DNA from 2 places in the Kitasatospora sp. NPDC001119 genome. Region 1 is predicted to be linked to the other one. Evidence: predicted binding sites of a transcription regulator. Region 1 holds the regulator's gene; the other holds the start of a gene.
The links. Region 1 encodes HspR, which represses chaperone genes until heat shock. Its sites were predicted from a motif close to TTGAGNNNNNNNNNCTCAA; they were not measured.
Positions count from the first base shown of each region.

Region 2: the regulator HspR is predicted to act here: its motif matches at 3,272-3,290, upstream of lon (endopeptidase La).

Region 1 is NZ_JBSFKI010000002.1:329,569-335,799, forward strand. It holds gene ACWDD9_RS03845 (LuxR C-terminal-related transcriptional regulator) at 1-157, shown strand, start outside; gene ACWDD9_RS03850 (TIR domain-containing protein) at 165-782, opposite strand; gene ACWDD9_RS03855 (hypothetical protein) at 1,114-1,284, shown strand; gene ACWDD9_RS03860 (helix-turn-helix domain-containing protein) at 1,376-2,383, opposite strand; gene ACWDD9_RS03865 (heat shock protein transcriptional repressor HspR) at 2,547-3,077, opposite strand; gene dnaJ (molecular chaperone DnaJ) at 3,085-4,248, opposite strand; gene grpE (nucleotide exchange factor GrpE) at 4,395-5,012, opposite strand; gene dnaK (molecular chaperone DnaK) at 5,009-6,231, opposite strand, start outside.
Region 2 is NZ_JBSFKI010000019.1:43,819-50,049, reverse strand. It holds gene ACWDD9_RS23600 (ROK family transcriptional regulator) at 1-65, opposite strand, end outside; gene ACWDD9_RS23595 (GtrA family protein) at 141-716, opposite strand; gene lon (endopeptidase La) at 850-3,249, opposite strand; gene ACWDD9_RS23585 (rhomboid-like protein) at 3,478-4,188, opposite strand; gene ACWDD9_RS23580 (response regulator transcription factor) at 4,807-5,544, shown strand; gene ACWDD9_RS23575 (sensor histidine kinase) at 5,638-6,231, shown strand, end outside.

The sequences.
Region 1 (6,231 bases):
CGGCCTCACGCAGCGGGCGATCGCCAGCCGGTTGGGGCTGAGCGAACGCACCGTCGCCGGTCACATCGCCCGGCTGCGTGAGCTGTACGACGCGGAGACGCTGTTCCAGTTGGGCTGGCAGATGCGGGGAGCCCGGGCGGGGGAGCCCGGTGGGTAGCCGCTGCTCAGCCGGTGGCGGCGCCGGTCGGCCAGTAGCCGGGGACGGCGGGCTGCTGCCGGGGGACGTTGAACTGCTCGCCGGGGGCGGTCCAGAAGCCCTCGCGCAGGGAGAGCGCCATGCCGGCCCAGTCGAGCGCGGTCTCGACCGTGTGGTTGAGGGCCTCCTGCGACCAGGTGTCGTCGAAGACCAGCGGGAGGACGGGGGCGACCTGCTCGATGGTGGCGATCAGCGGGTTGTGGGTGATGGCCTCGTCGACCAGGAGGACGATCGGCTTGCGCAGCGCGGACGCCCAGCCGAGCTCCAGGCTCACGCCGGCCGAGAGCGGGGCGCCGACGTAGGCGAACACGAGGTCCGCGGACTGGAGGGCGCGGAAGTCGGAGGGGACGCGGGGCTCCGGCGCGCGGCCGGAGATGGTCCAGGCGTCGCTGTGGTGCGCGCTGTACACGGCGGCACCGCTGCGGAGGAGGGTGGTGCGGAGCGTCGTCAGCCGCGTCCGGCTGGCGAGGGTCACCACGCTGTCGGCCGGCCCGGTCAGTCGCATCAGCGGGGCGGCCAGGAACACACGTGCACGCCGACCCTCAGGGGCCTGGCTGTCGTGGTGACGCAGGTAGGGCTCGGTCATGTCGACTCCGGGGAAGTGGCCTTCCGGCGCGATCGGGGCACTGCTTGAGCGGATGCGTGTGATCAGGCTGGACGGCTTACAACGGATGGGCGGTGATGGCGTATTTGATTGAACATTGCCAGGATTGGGGGCTCTGTCGGACCATCGAGAGCGAACTGATCGTCCATCGCTAACAGCCGTCGCGTCCAGGGTTCACCGGTGTCATGTGGATGCCTGGCAGGGAGATGACGCGGAGGTAGGGCTTGGCATGTCTGTACGACTTGAGGCAGCATGTGGACGATAGTGCTTCTCTTGTCGGTTGATGCCGTACGCATGAGGAAGGGGTAGGTGCATGTCTCGTCTGCGCCGATTTGTCCGCAAGACCGCATTGATGTCGGTTGCCGGCGTGGCCTTGTTGGCTCTTGCGTATTCCGCGGCTTCGGACGTGGGCACTCCGGCGGGCGCGGTCACGGTCTCCATGCAGCGTGGTGTGGTCAGCGACTTGGATGTCGGCTGGTCCTAATCCCGATACGGACTGCGGAGCTTCCCGGGATTGTCGGTGCACTGAGTCCTGTTGGCCCGGCGAGGCCGACATCCCTCGTGTGTTCCTGCTGTCAGGAGTGCTCTGATGCGCGGGCGAGGGCATATCCGAGCTGGAACAGTGACTCCACGTTGTAGTCTTCGCGCATTTCGGCTATGTGCCGGGCGAGAGTTCGTTCACTGATGCCCAGGCGGCGTGCGATGACCCGGTGGTTGATCCCGGCGAGCAGCAGGTCGATGATGGTCTGGCGGAGCCGCGACACTACTTGCTGGGGAACAGCGCGGTTGCCGTCGAATTCGAGAGCCCTGTTCCAGCTTGGTTCGAATACTTCCTCTGCCAGATAATTGGCGATCACCGGTTCGAAGATGAATGCTGCCAGCGTCATGTCGTCGGCCACCGGTATGACAGCTGCCCGCCGGTTGATGACGATGAGTCGCGTGTACGGCTCGTCCAGCGTGCGGAACTGCCCACCGGCCTTCGCAAGTCTGGCCACGTAGTCCCTGGTGGGTTGGTGGTAGCGCGTGCTGGCGTGGTAGATGGTGCGCATGGCCGTGCCACTGTTCAGTGCATCGAGGTCGCGTTCGACCATCGAGGCCAGCAGTTCGGGCGGGCGTGGTCCGCCCGGTTGCAGGGCAAGAGCTTCTTCGACCCCCGCCGCCATGAGTTGGTCGATTCTCTGGTTTATCAGAACCTTGCCCTGGACGTATTCGATCGCGCCACTGCTCTTTTCCGGCGCATGGAATTCCTGGGAAAGCTCCTGGAGTTCAACCGGAAGGGAAACCGCCCGGGACAGGAGGTCGAGGGCCTGGCGCTGCCAAGTACCGCTCAGTCGTGCCGAGAGTTGTGCTGGATCGACGGCGACCAAGTCGCTGCGTTCGTCGGCATCGGGCATCAGCAGCCCGATCTCCAGGAGTTCGGTGAGCGTGTTGGGCTGGTGGCACCTGGATTCCGAGGAAACCCGCCCGCCGGCCCTGACGATCTCCAGGTAGAGGGCCCGGGCCTCGGGTGACAGAGCGGGAGTCCCACCCGCGGTGGGACCGAGTTGAGCCCGTCCACTCATCTTCGGCTCCTTGCCGTCCATCCGGGGCTGTTCAGGATCTGTCGGCCCTGAAGTCTAGGCTGCGAATCCTGCGGCACGTCGACCGTGCGACCGTTCGGTCAGTTTGTCAGGGTGTCACTCTCTCACCACACGGCAGCCGCCGGCACCCCCCGAGAGGAGGGGCCGGCGGCCGGTGGGTGCCCGGTCAGCGCTTGGGGCGCCAGACGACGAGGGCGCTGGACTGCGGGGTGGGGGGCTGGTACGGGACGAGGTCGCGGCGGTAGGAGGCGTGGACGGCGGCCTCGCGCTGCTGGAGGGCGGTGGCGGCGCCTTCCAGGGAGTCGACCAGTTCCGTGACGCGGGACTGGAGGGCGGTGACCTGGTTCTCCAGCTCGATGATCCGCTTGATGCCCGCCAGGTTGATGCCCTCGTCCTGGGAGAGCCGCTGGACCTCGCGCAGCTGCTGGATGTCGCGGGCGGAGTAGCGGCGGCCGCGGCCGGCGGTGCGGTCGGGGCAGACCAGGCCGAGGCGGTCGTACTGGCGCAGGGTCTGCGGGTGCAGGCCGGACAGTTCGGCGGCCACGGAGATGACGTACACCGGGGTGTCCTCGGTGAGGACGTACGCCGGCGGGGCGGTGGCGGCGCGGCGGGTGCGGCGGGGGCCGGCGCCGGGCAGGCCTTCGCCGAGGCCGGGGCCGATCGGAGTGTCGGGGTCGATCGGGTTCATCGGGGACATCTGGTCGTCACGCTCCCTTCGCCGCCCGGAAGAGGGCGGCGCGCGGATCGTCGGAGGCGGTGGCCTCGCGGTACTGCTCGAGGGCGTTCAGCGCGTCGCCGGTGACGTGCTGCGGCACCACGACCTCGACGGTGACGAGGAGGTCGCCGCGGGTGCCGTCCTTGCGGGTGGCGCCCTTGCCGCGGGCGCGCATGGTGAGGCCGTTGGCGCTGCCCGGGGGCAGCTTGAGCTTCACGGCGGGGCCGTTCAGCGTGGGCACCTCGATGGTGGCGCCGAGCGTGGCCTCGGGGAAGGTGACCGGCACGGTGACGGTGAGGTTGTCGCCCTTGCGGCCGAAGACGGGGTGGGGGTCGACGTGCACGGTGACGTAGAGGTCGCCGGGCTGTCCGCCGCGCTCGCCCTGTGCGCCCTTGCCCTTGAGCCGGATGCGCTGGTCGGCCTGGACGCCGGCCGGGATGCGGACCTGCATGGTGCGGGCCGAGCTGGCCCGGCCGCTGCCGTGGCAGTCGGTGCACGGGTCGTCGACGATCATGCCCCGGCCGCGGCAGTCCTTGCACGGCTCGGAGAGCGCGAAGGCGCCCTGGCCGCGGCTGACGGTGCCCGCGCCGACGCAGGTCGGGCAGACCCGCGGGGTGGTGCCGGTCTTGGCGCCGGTGCCGTTGCAGCTGCGGCAGGGGGCCTGGCTGGTCATCCGCAGCGGGACGGTCGCGCCGTCCACCGCCTCCTCGAAGGAGAGCGTCACCTCGGTCTCGACGTCGGCGCCGCGCCGGGGCTGGGCCTGCCGGGTGCCGCCGCGGTTGAAGAGGCCGCCGAAGACGTCGCCGATGCCGCCCCCGCTGCCGGCGCCGCCCTGGCTGCCGCTGAAGAGGTCGCCGAAGTCGAAGCTGTAGCTGCCGGTGCCGCCGGGGCCGCCGCCGGCCCGGAAGCCGCCGTTGGCGAAGAGGCTGCGGGCCTCGTCGTACTCCTTGCGGCGCTTCTCGTCGGAGAGGACGTCGTACGCCTCGGAGATGTCCTTGAACCGCTCCTCGGCCTTGGCGTCACCCTTGTTGGCGTCGGGGTGGAACTCGCGCGCGAGCTTGCGGTAGGTCTTCTTGATCTCGGTGGCGGTGGCGTCCTTGGGCACGCCGAGGACCTTGTAGTAGTCCTTCTCGACAAAGTCCTTGCCACTCATGGCGTACGCCACCTCCCGATGTCCATCGTCACTGAGCTGTCAACAGCGGCTGCGAGCACGACTGCTGACAGCGCGCTGCGGAGCCGGCCGCCGTACTGGCCGGCGTACGACTCCGCAGCGCACTGGTTGTCACCCGTCACAGGTTGTCAGCTGTCCGAGCCACCGTCGGACTTGTCCGCGTCGGCGGACTTGGCCTCGGCGTCCGTGGACGCCTGGCTGCCGGGCTGGGGCTCGGCGACGGCCACCATCGCCGGGCGGATGATCCGCTCGCCGATGCGGTAGCCGGGCTGGAGGACCTGGACACAGGTGTCCTCGGTGACGTCCGAGGAGTAGCTGTGCATCAGCGCCTCGTGCATGGTCGGGTCGAAGGGCTCGCCCTCCTTGCCGAACTGCTGCAGGCCCAGCTTGGCGACGACCGTCTCCAGCGACTCGGCGACGGACTTGAAGCCGCCGGTGACCTCGCCGTGCTCGCGGGCGCGGCCGATGTCGTCCAGGACCGGGATCAGCGACTCCAGGATGTTGGAGACGGCGATCTCGCGGACGGTCAGCCGGTCGCGCTCGACCCGCTTGCGGTAGTTCTGGTACTCGGCCTGGAGGCGCTGCAGGTCACCGGTGCGCTCGGCGAGCTCGCGCTTGGCGGCGGCGAGACCCTCCGAACCGGACTCCCCGCTGCCGGCCGCGGCGGCCTCCTCGGCAGCCTTGATCACGGCCTCTTCGGCGGCGGAGTCGTCGCCGGGCTTACCGCCCTGCGGCTTGTCCGTCATGCCGCACCGCCCTTGGGCTTCTCGTCGTCCACGATCTCGGCGTCGACGACGTCGTCGTCCTTGGCCTGGGCGGAGTCACCGGAGGGGGCGGCACCGGCGGTGGCGTCGGCGTTGGCGTACAGCGCCTGGCCGAGCTTCTGCGCGGTGGTGGAGACCTTCTCCGAGGCCTCGCGGATCTTCGCGATGTCCTCGCCCTTCAGGGCCTCCTTGAGCTCGCCGATGGCGGTCTCGACCTCGGTCTTGACGTCGCCCGGCAGCTTGTCGGCGTTGTCGGCGATGAACTTCTCGGTCGAGTAGACGAGCTGCTCGGCGGAGTTGCGCGTCTCGACGGCCTCGCGGCGCTTGTGGTCGTCCTCGGCGTACTGCTCGGCCTCGCGGCGCATGCGGTCGACCTCGTCCTTCGGCAGCGAGGAGCCGCCGGTGACGGTCATCTTCTGCTCCTTGCCGGTGCCGAGGTCCTTGGCGCCGACGTGCATGATGCCGTTGGCGTCGATGTCGAAGGTGACCTCGATCTGCGGCAGGCCGCGCGGCGCCGGCGGCAGGCCGGTCAGCTCGAACATGCCGAGCTTCTTGTTGTACGCCGCGATCTCGCGCTCGCCCTGGTAGACCTGGATCTGCACGGACGGCTGGTTGTCCTCGGCCGTGGTGAAGATCTCGGAGCGCTTGGTCGGGATCGTGGTGTTGCGCTCGATCAGCTTGGTCATGATGCCGCCCTTGGTCTCGATGCCGAGGGACAGCGGGGTGACGTCGAGCAGCAGGACGTCCTTGACCTCGCCCTTCAGGACACCGGCCTGGAGCGCGGCGCCGATGGCGACGACCTCGTCCGGGTTGACGCCCTTGTTGGCGTCCTGGCCGCCGGTCAGCTCCTTGACGAGCTCGGCGACGGCCGGCATGCGGGTCGAGCCGCCGACGAGGACGACGTGGTCGATCTCGGACAGCGAGATGCCGGCGTCCTTGATGACGTTGTGGAACGGGACCTTGCAGCGCTCCAGCAGGTCCGCGGTCAGCTGCTGGAACTGGGCGCGGGTGAGCTTCTCGTCCAGGTGCAGCGGGCCCTCGGCGGAGGCCGTGATGTACGGCAGGTTGATCGAGGTCTCGGAGGACGAGGACAGCTCGATCTTGGCCTTCTCGGCGGCCTCGCGCAGACGCTGGAGGGCCATCTTGTCCTTGGACAGGTCGACGCCGTGGCCGCCCTGGAAGACCTTGACCAGGTGGTCGA
Region 2 (6,231 bases), on a different contig from region 1:
TCGGCGCGCGAGCGCGGCCCGCTCGCGATCGTCCCGAGCACCAGGGCCAGGTTGGCCCGGCGCATCCCCTGCTGGCTGGCGGGCCCGGTCCGGGCGGGGTCGGACTCGTGCACAAGGCTCACCTCGCCCCTTTTACGTCCTTACGGCACATCCCGTGGCATCTCGGGTGCAGCGTAGCCGGGTTCCGGGGGCACCGTCGTCGGCACCGGGACGGGCTCGGCCGGGGCCGTCCCGGCGGGCGGGAAGACCCACCGCCGGATCGCCCAGTAGCGGAACAGCATCGCCACGAAGGTGCCGACGACCATCCCGCTGAGGAAGTCCGCGACCTCCTGCCGGAGCGGGTCGACGTACGGCTCGCGCAGGTCCAGGAGGTACCGGGAGACCGCCAGCGGGACGTCGTTGACGGCGATCGCCACCGCGCTGACCAGGACGAACACCAGCACCTCGCGCCGCCGGCCGTCGGCCCGCAGGGCCCGGAAGGCCCAGCGGCGGTTCAGCACGTACGAGACGACGGTGCCGATCACCGTCGCGACGGTCAGCGCGACCACCGGCTTGTGCTCCAGCACGGTGAACTTGAGCTCGAAGTCGATCACCGTGGTGAGCGCGAAGCAGCCGCTCCCGACCAGCAGGAACTTCACCAGCCGGCGGTGCCGCACCAGGAAGGGGCGCAGCCGCGCGGGCACCCGGGCCAGGGCCCGCTGCGTGGGGGACGGCATCTCCGCAGTCTCGCACGCGGGGGTGCCGTCGGCCCCGCAGACCGCCGCGGCCCCCGCGGGGCGCCGACGGGCCGCCCGGACCGCCGCTCGGGCGGCCCGGGCGGCGGTCGGAGCGGCGGCCGGGGCGAGCCGGTCAGGCGGCGACCAGCACCGCGGCCCCGGCCGGCTCCAGCGCCAGCTCCAGCACCTCCCGGACGTCCGCCACCGGGTGGACGGTGAGCCGCTCCAGCACCTCGGCCGGGACGTCGTCCAGGTCGGCCTCGTTGCGCCTGGGGATGATCACCGTGGTGACCCCGGCCCGGTCGGCGGCGAGCAGCTTCTGCTTCACCCCGCCGATCGGCAGCACCCGCCCGGTCAGCGACACCTCGCCGGTCATCGCCACGTCGGTGCGCACCTTGCGCCCGGAGAGCAGCGAGGCCAGCGCCGTGGTCATGGTGATGCCGGCGCTCGGCCCGTCCTTGGGGATGGCCCCGGCCGGGATGTGCAGGTGCACGCCGCGGTCGCGCAGCGAGGTGACCGGCAGCTCCAGCTCGGCGCCGCGCGAGCGCAGGTAGGAGAGCGCGATGTGCGCGGACTCCTTCATCACGTCGCCCAGCTGCCCGGTGAGGGTCAGCCCGGTGCCGCCGGTCTCGGCGTCGGCCAGCGAGGCCTCGATGTAGAGGACGTCGCCGCCGGCGCCGGTCACCGCGAGGCCGGTGGCCACGCCGGGGACGGCGGTACGGCGCTCGGCCGGCTCCTGGGCGGACTCCGGCACGTGGTGCGGCCGGCCGATCAGGGCGCGCAGGTCCTCGGCGCCGACCGTGGCGGGCAGCTCGCGCTCGCCCAGCTCGGCCTGTGCGGCGATCTTGCGCAGCACCCGGGCGATCGAGCGCTCCAGGGTGCGGACGCCCGCCTCCCGGGTGTACTCCCCGGCGAGCCTGCGCAGCGCCGGCTCGTCCACGGTGACCTGCCCGCCGCCCAGACCGGCCTTCTCCAGCTGGCGCGGGAGCAGGTGGTCGCGGGCGATGACGACCTTCTCGTCCTCGGTGTAGCCGTCCAGCCGGACCAGCTCCATCCGGTCGAGCAGCGGCCCGGGGATGGACTCCAGCACGTTGGCGGTGGCGAGGAAGACGACGTCGGAGAGGTCGAGCTCGACCTCCAGGTAGTGGTCCCGGAAGGTGTGGTTCTGCGCCGGGTCCAGCACCTCCAGCAGGGCGGCGGCCGGGTCGCCCCGGTAGTCGGAGCCGACCTTGTCGATCTCGTCGAGCAGGACGACCGGGTTCATCGAGCCGGCCTCCTTGATCGCCCGCACCAGCCGGCCGGGCAGCGCGCCGACGTAGGTGCGCCGGTGGCCGCGGATCTCCGCCTCGTCCCGGACGCCGCCGAGCGCGACCCGGACGAACTTCCGGCCCATGGCGCGGGCCACCGATTCTCCGAGCGAGGTCTTTCCCGTTCCGGGCGGCCCGACCAGGGCCAGCACCGCTCCCCCGCGACGGCCGCCGATCAGCCCGAGCCCCTGGTCGGCCCGGCGCTTGCGGACGGCCAGGTACTCGACGATCCGCTCCTTCACGTCGGCCAGGCCGGCGTGGTCGGCGTCCAGCACCGCGCGGGCGCCGGCGATGTCGTACGCGTCCTCGGTGCGCTCGTTCCAGGGCAGCTCCAGGACGGTGTCCAGCCAGGTGCGGATCCAGGAGCCCTCGGGCGACTGGTCGGAGGAGCGCTCCAGCTTGTCGACCTCCTTGAGCGCGGCCTCGCGGACCTTCTCCGGCAGGTCGGCGGCCTCGACCCGGGCGCGGTAGTCGCCCTCCTCGTCGGCCGGGTCGCCGTTCAGCTCGGCCAGCTCCTTGCGGACGGCCTCCAGCTGGCGGCGGAGCAGGAACTCCTTCTGCTGCTTGGCCACGCCCTCCTCGACGTCCTTGCGGATGGTGTCGTTGACCTCCTCCTCGGCGAGGTGGTCGCGCAGCAGGGCGAGCGCGTACTCCAGGCGGGCGACCTGGTCGGCCTCCAGCAACACCTTGAGCTTCTGCTCGGCGGTGGCGAAGGGCGCGTAGCCGATGTTGTCGGCGAGCTCGCCGACGCCCTCGATCTGCGCCACCCGGTCGACGATCTGCCAGGCGCCGCGCCTGCGCAGCCACTGGGTGGACAGCGCCTTGTACTCCTTGACCAGCTCGGCGGCCCGGCCGGCCACCGGGGTGCCCACCGAGGACTCCGTGAACGGCGTGGTCTCCACCCAGAGGGCGGCGCCGGGGCCGGTGGTGCCGACCCCGATCCGGACCCGGCGCACGGCGCGCACCAGCGCGGCCGGCTCCCCGTCGGCCAGCCGGCCGACCTGCTCCACGGTGGCCAGCGTGCCGGCCGCCGCGTACGAGCCGTCCACCCGCGGGACCAGCAGGACCTGCGGCTTGCCGGCGCCGGTGGCGGCGGCCCGGGCGGCCTCGACGGCGGCGCGCACCTCGGTGTCCTTCAGGTCCAGCGGGACGACCATGCCCGGCAGGACGACCTCGTCGTCGAGCGGCAGCACGGGCAGGGTGAGCGGTGTGGACGTCGATGCCATGATCTCTCCCCAGTCAGTGAACTTGAGTCGACCTGACTAAGGCTTCACGGGCGCCGGATGTTCCCGGCCCCCTGTTCGCCGTGAGCGAACAGGAATCGGCGGGGAAAGCGCGGCACCCGACTTCGTCAAAAGAGCACCGGACACGCCTCGAAAAGTCCCGACGGGGAGCCCCGCGAGTCCAGGGAGGTCCGACCGGGCGACAGCGTAGACGCGCCTAACGCACAGGCGTCAGCGCGCCGCACGCACCCGCGCGGGCGCGCCGCCCGCGGCCGTCGCGGCGGCCGGGCGCGGCCGGGGCGGGCGCCGCTCGGCCCGGCGCAGCCAGCGCCACAGCGCGACCCCGGTCAGCACCGCGGCCGGGTGCCCCACCCCGGTGATCACGTCCTTGTCGGTGGCGATCTGCTCGGCGATCATCAGCCCGGCGCCGCCCAGCGCGAGCAGCCGCCCGCGCCAGGAGAGCAGCCCGGCCACCGCGCCCAGGCAGGCGAGCACGCCGTAGCTGACCCCGATGTCCAGGTAGTCCATCGCCTCGGGCGCCATCCGTCCGGTCTCCACCGCGGTGATCACCACCCCCTGGGAGAGCAGCGTCGCCGCGACATGCCCGGCCGCGAACACCGCCGCGGCCCGGGCCGGGCCGACCCTGCGCTCCAGCGGGGCGAGGGTGAGGGCGAATCCCCACAGGTACGGCATCCACACCTCGCCGGCCACCCAGAACCCGCTCAGCACAAGGGCGCGCAAAGGATGCTGGAGCAGGTTGTGGCCGTCCGAACTGGAGGCCTCCTGCAGGCGCTGGACGAGTTCCGGATCGGCGAGCCGGGCGAAGGTCGTGGTGGCTCCCACGACGGCGAGGTACCCGAGCGTGAAGGGCGTTCTCCGGGGCGTCGGCACCCGTTCCAGCAGCCATTCCAGGACGCCGGTGCGCAGCCCGAGGCGGAGCATTCCGTACGGCGCCCCCGCACTCCCGCACCCGTCGGCACCCCGCCCGAGTCCCGCCATGCCGCCTCCGCTCCACGCCGCAGCCACCGGCTCCCCGCCGGATGCCCAACGTACCGGCGCGCGCCGCGGATTCCGCCCGGCCGGGCGCTCACGTGGCCACGGTACGTCGAGGTTCTGAGAGGCACCTGAAAGAAGCCCGTGAAGACCGTCGCCGTAGCGGACCGCCGGATTCCCGACATTGGTCCAGACCTTCTCCCCATAAACGGGGCACCAGGGCCTCTGACCGGCGACTTGGCGTCAACTGCACTGCATACGTACCGTTACGCAGAGAAAATTCGACGGGTAAGGTATCGGCCCGTGCCCACTCGTGCAGTGGGTCCGAGGGCGGCCCGACAGCCGGCCCACGGGCCGGAAACGTCCGGTCCACCTGCCGGGAAGCATCCGCTGTCCGTACGCTGCGAAGTGCGCGGGAGAAGTGGGCGGCCGACCATCCGTCCTCGGCTCCCGATCGCGCGACGGGACGGCGGACCCGGCACAGTCCACGACGGAACAAGACTACGAGCGGAGCCCCGCCATCCCCACAGGTGGCCGGCCCGCAGCCCTGGGGGCGGTGGCGTGACCGTGACAGAGATTCAGCAGGACAACCACAACGCCGGCGGCACTGTGAGCAGCCAGCGCAGAGTCCTGGTGGTGGAGGACGAGCCCACGATCGCCGAGTCGATCGCCGCCCGGCTGGGCGCCGAGGGCTTCAAGGTCGCCGTGGCCCACGACGGCCCCGGCGCGGTCGACGGCTTCCACACCTGGCAGCCGGACCTGGTGGTCCTCGACATCATGCTGCCCGGCTTCGACGGCCTGGAGGTGTGCCGCCGGATCCAGGCCCAGCGCCCGGTGCCGGTGCTGATGCTGACCGCCCGCGACGACGAGACGGACCTGCTGGTCGGCCTCGGCGTCGGCGCGGACGACTACATGACCAAGCCGTTCTCGATGCGCGAACTGGCCGCCCGCGTCAACGTCCTGCTGCGCCGCGTCGAGCGCGCCCAGCAGGCCGCCCGCACGCCCGCGCTGGGCAGCCTGCGGTTCGGCGAGCTGGAGATCGACCACGTGCAGCGCCGGGTCCGGCTGGCCTCGGGCGACGTCCACCTGACGCCGACCGAGTTCGACCTGCTCGCCTGCCTGGCCGCCCAGCCGCGCGCCGTGCTCACCCGCGAGCAGCTGCTGGCCGAGGTCTGGGACTGGACCGACGCCTCCGGCACCCGCACGGTGGACAGCCACGTCAAGGCGCTGCGCCGGAAGATCGGCGCCAGCTGGATCCGCACCGTCCACGGTGTCGGATACGCGCTGGAGGCCCCGCTCTCCTAGGGCCTCCCAGGGCGACGGGCCACCGGGGGGCCCGCAGCCCGGACGACGCCGTGCCACCACGCGGGCCGACACCGCGGGGACCACAAGGAACCGATGACCTTTCCACAGCAACGCAACGGGGAATCCGCCGACACGCGGCCGCAGAACCTGGCCGCCCGTGCCGCCCGCCGGGTCTGGGCCGACATCCGGCCGCTCGACCCGGTCCGCTCGATCAAGGGCAAGCTCACCCTGCTCGTGATCGTCTCCGTGTGCCTGGCCACCGGGATGGTGGTCGTGGCGATCCGGTCCGAGACCCAGATCCGGATCATCATGGTCTTCTCCATGATCGCCTCACTGCTCTTCATGCAGTTCCTCGCGCACGGGCTGACCGCCCCCCTGCGCGAGATGACGGCCGCCGCCCGCGCGATGGCCTCCGGCGACTACAGCCGCCGGGTCGAGGTGAACTCGCGCGACGAGATCGGCGAGCTGGCGGCCGCCTTCAACGCCATGGCCGCCGACCTCCAGGCCGCCGACCGGCACCGCCGCGAGCTGGTCGCCAACGTCTCGCACGAACTGCGCACACCGATCGCCGCGCTGCGCGCCGTCCTGGAGAACGTGGTGGACGGCGTCGTCCAGCCCAATCCGGCCACCCTGGGGGCGGCCCTGGAGCAGACCGAGCGGCTCGGCCGCCTGGTCACCCACCTGCTC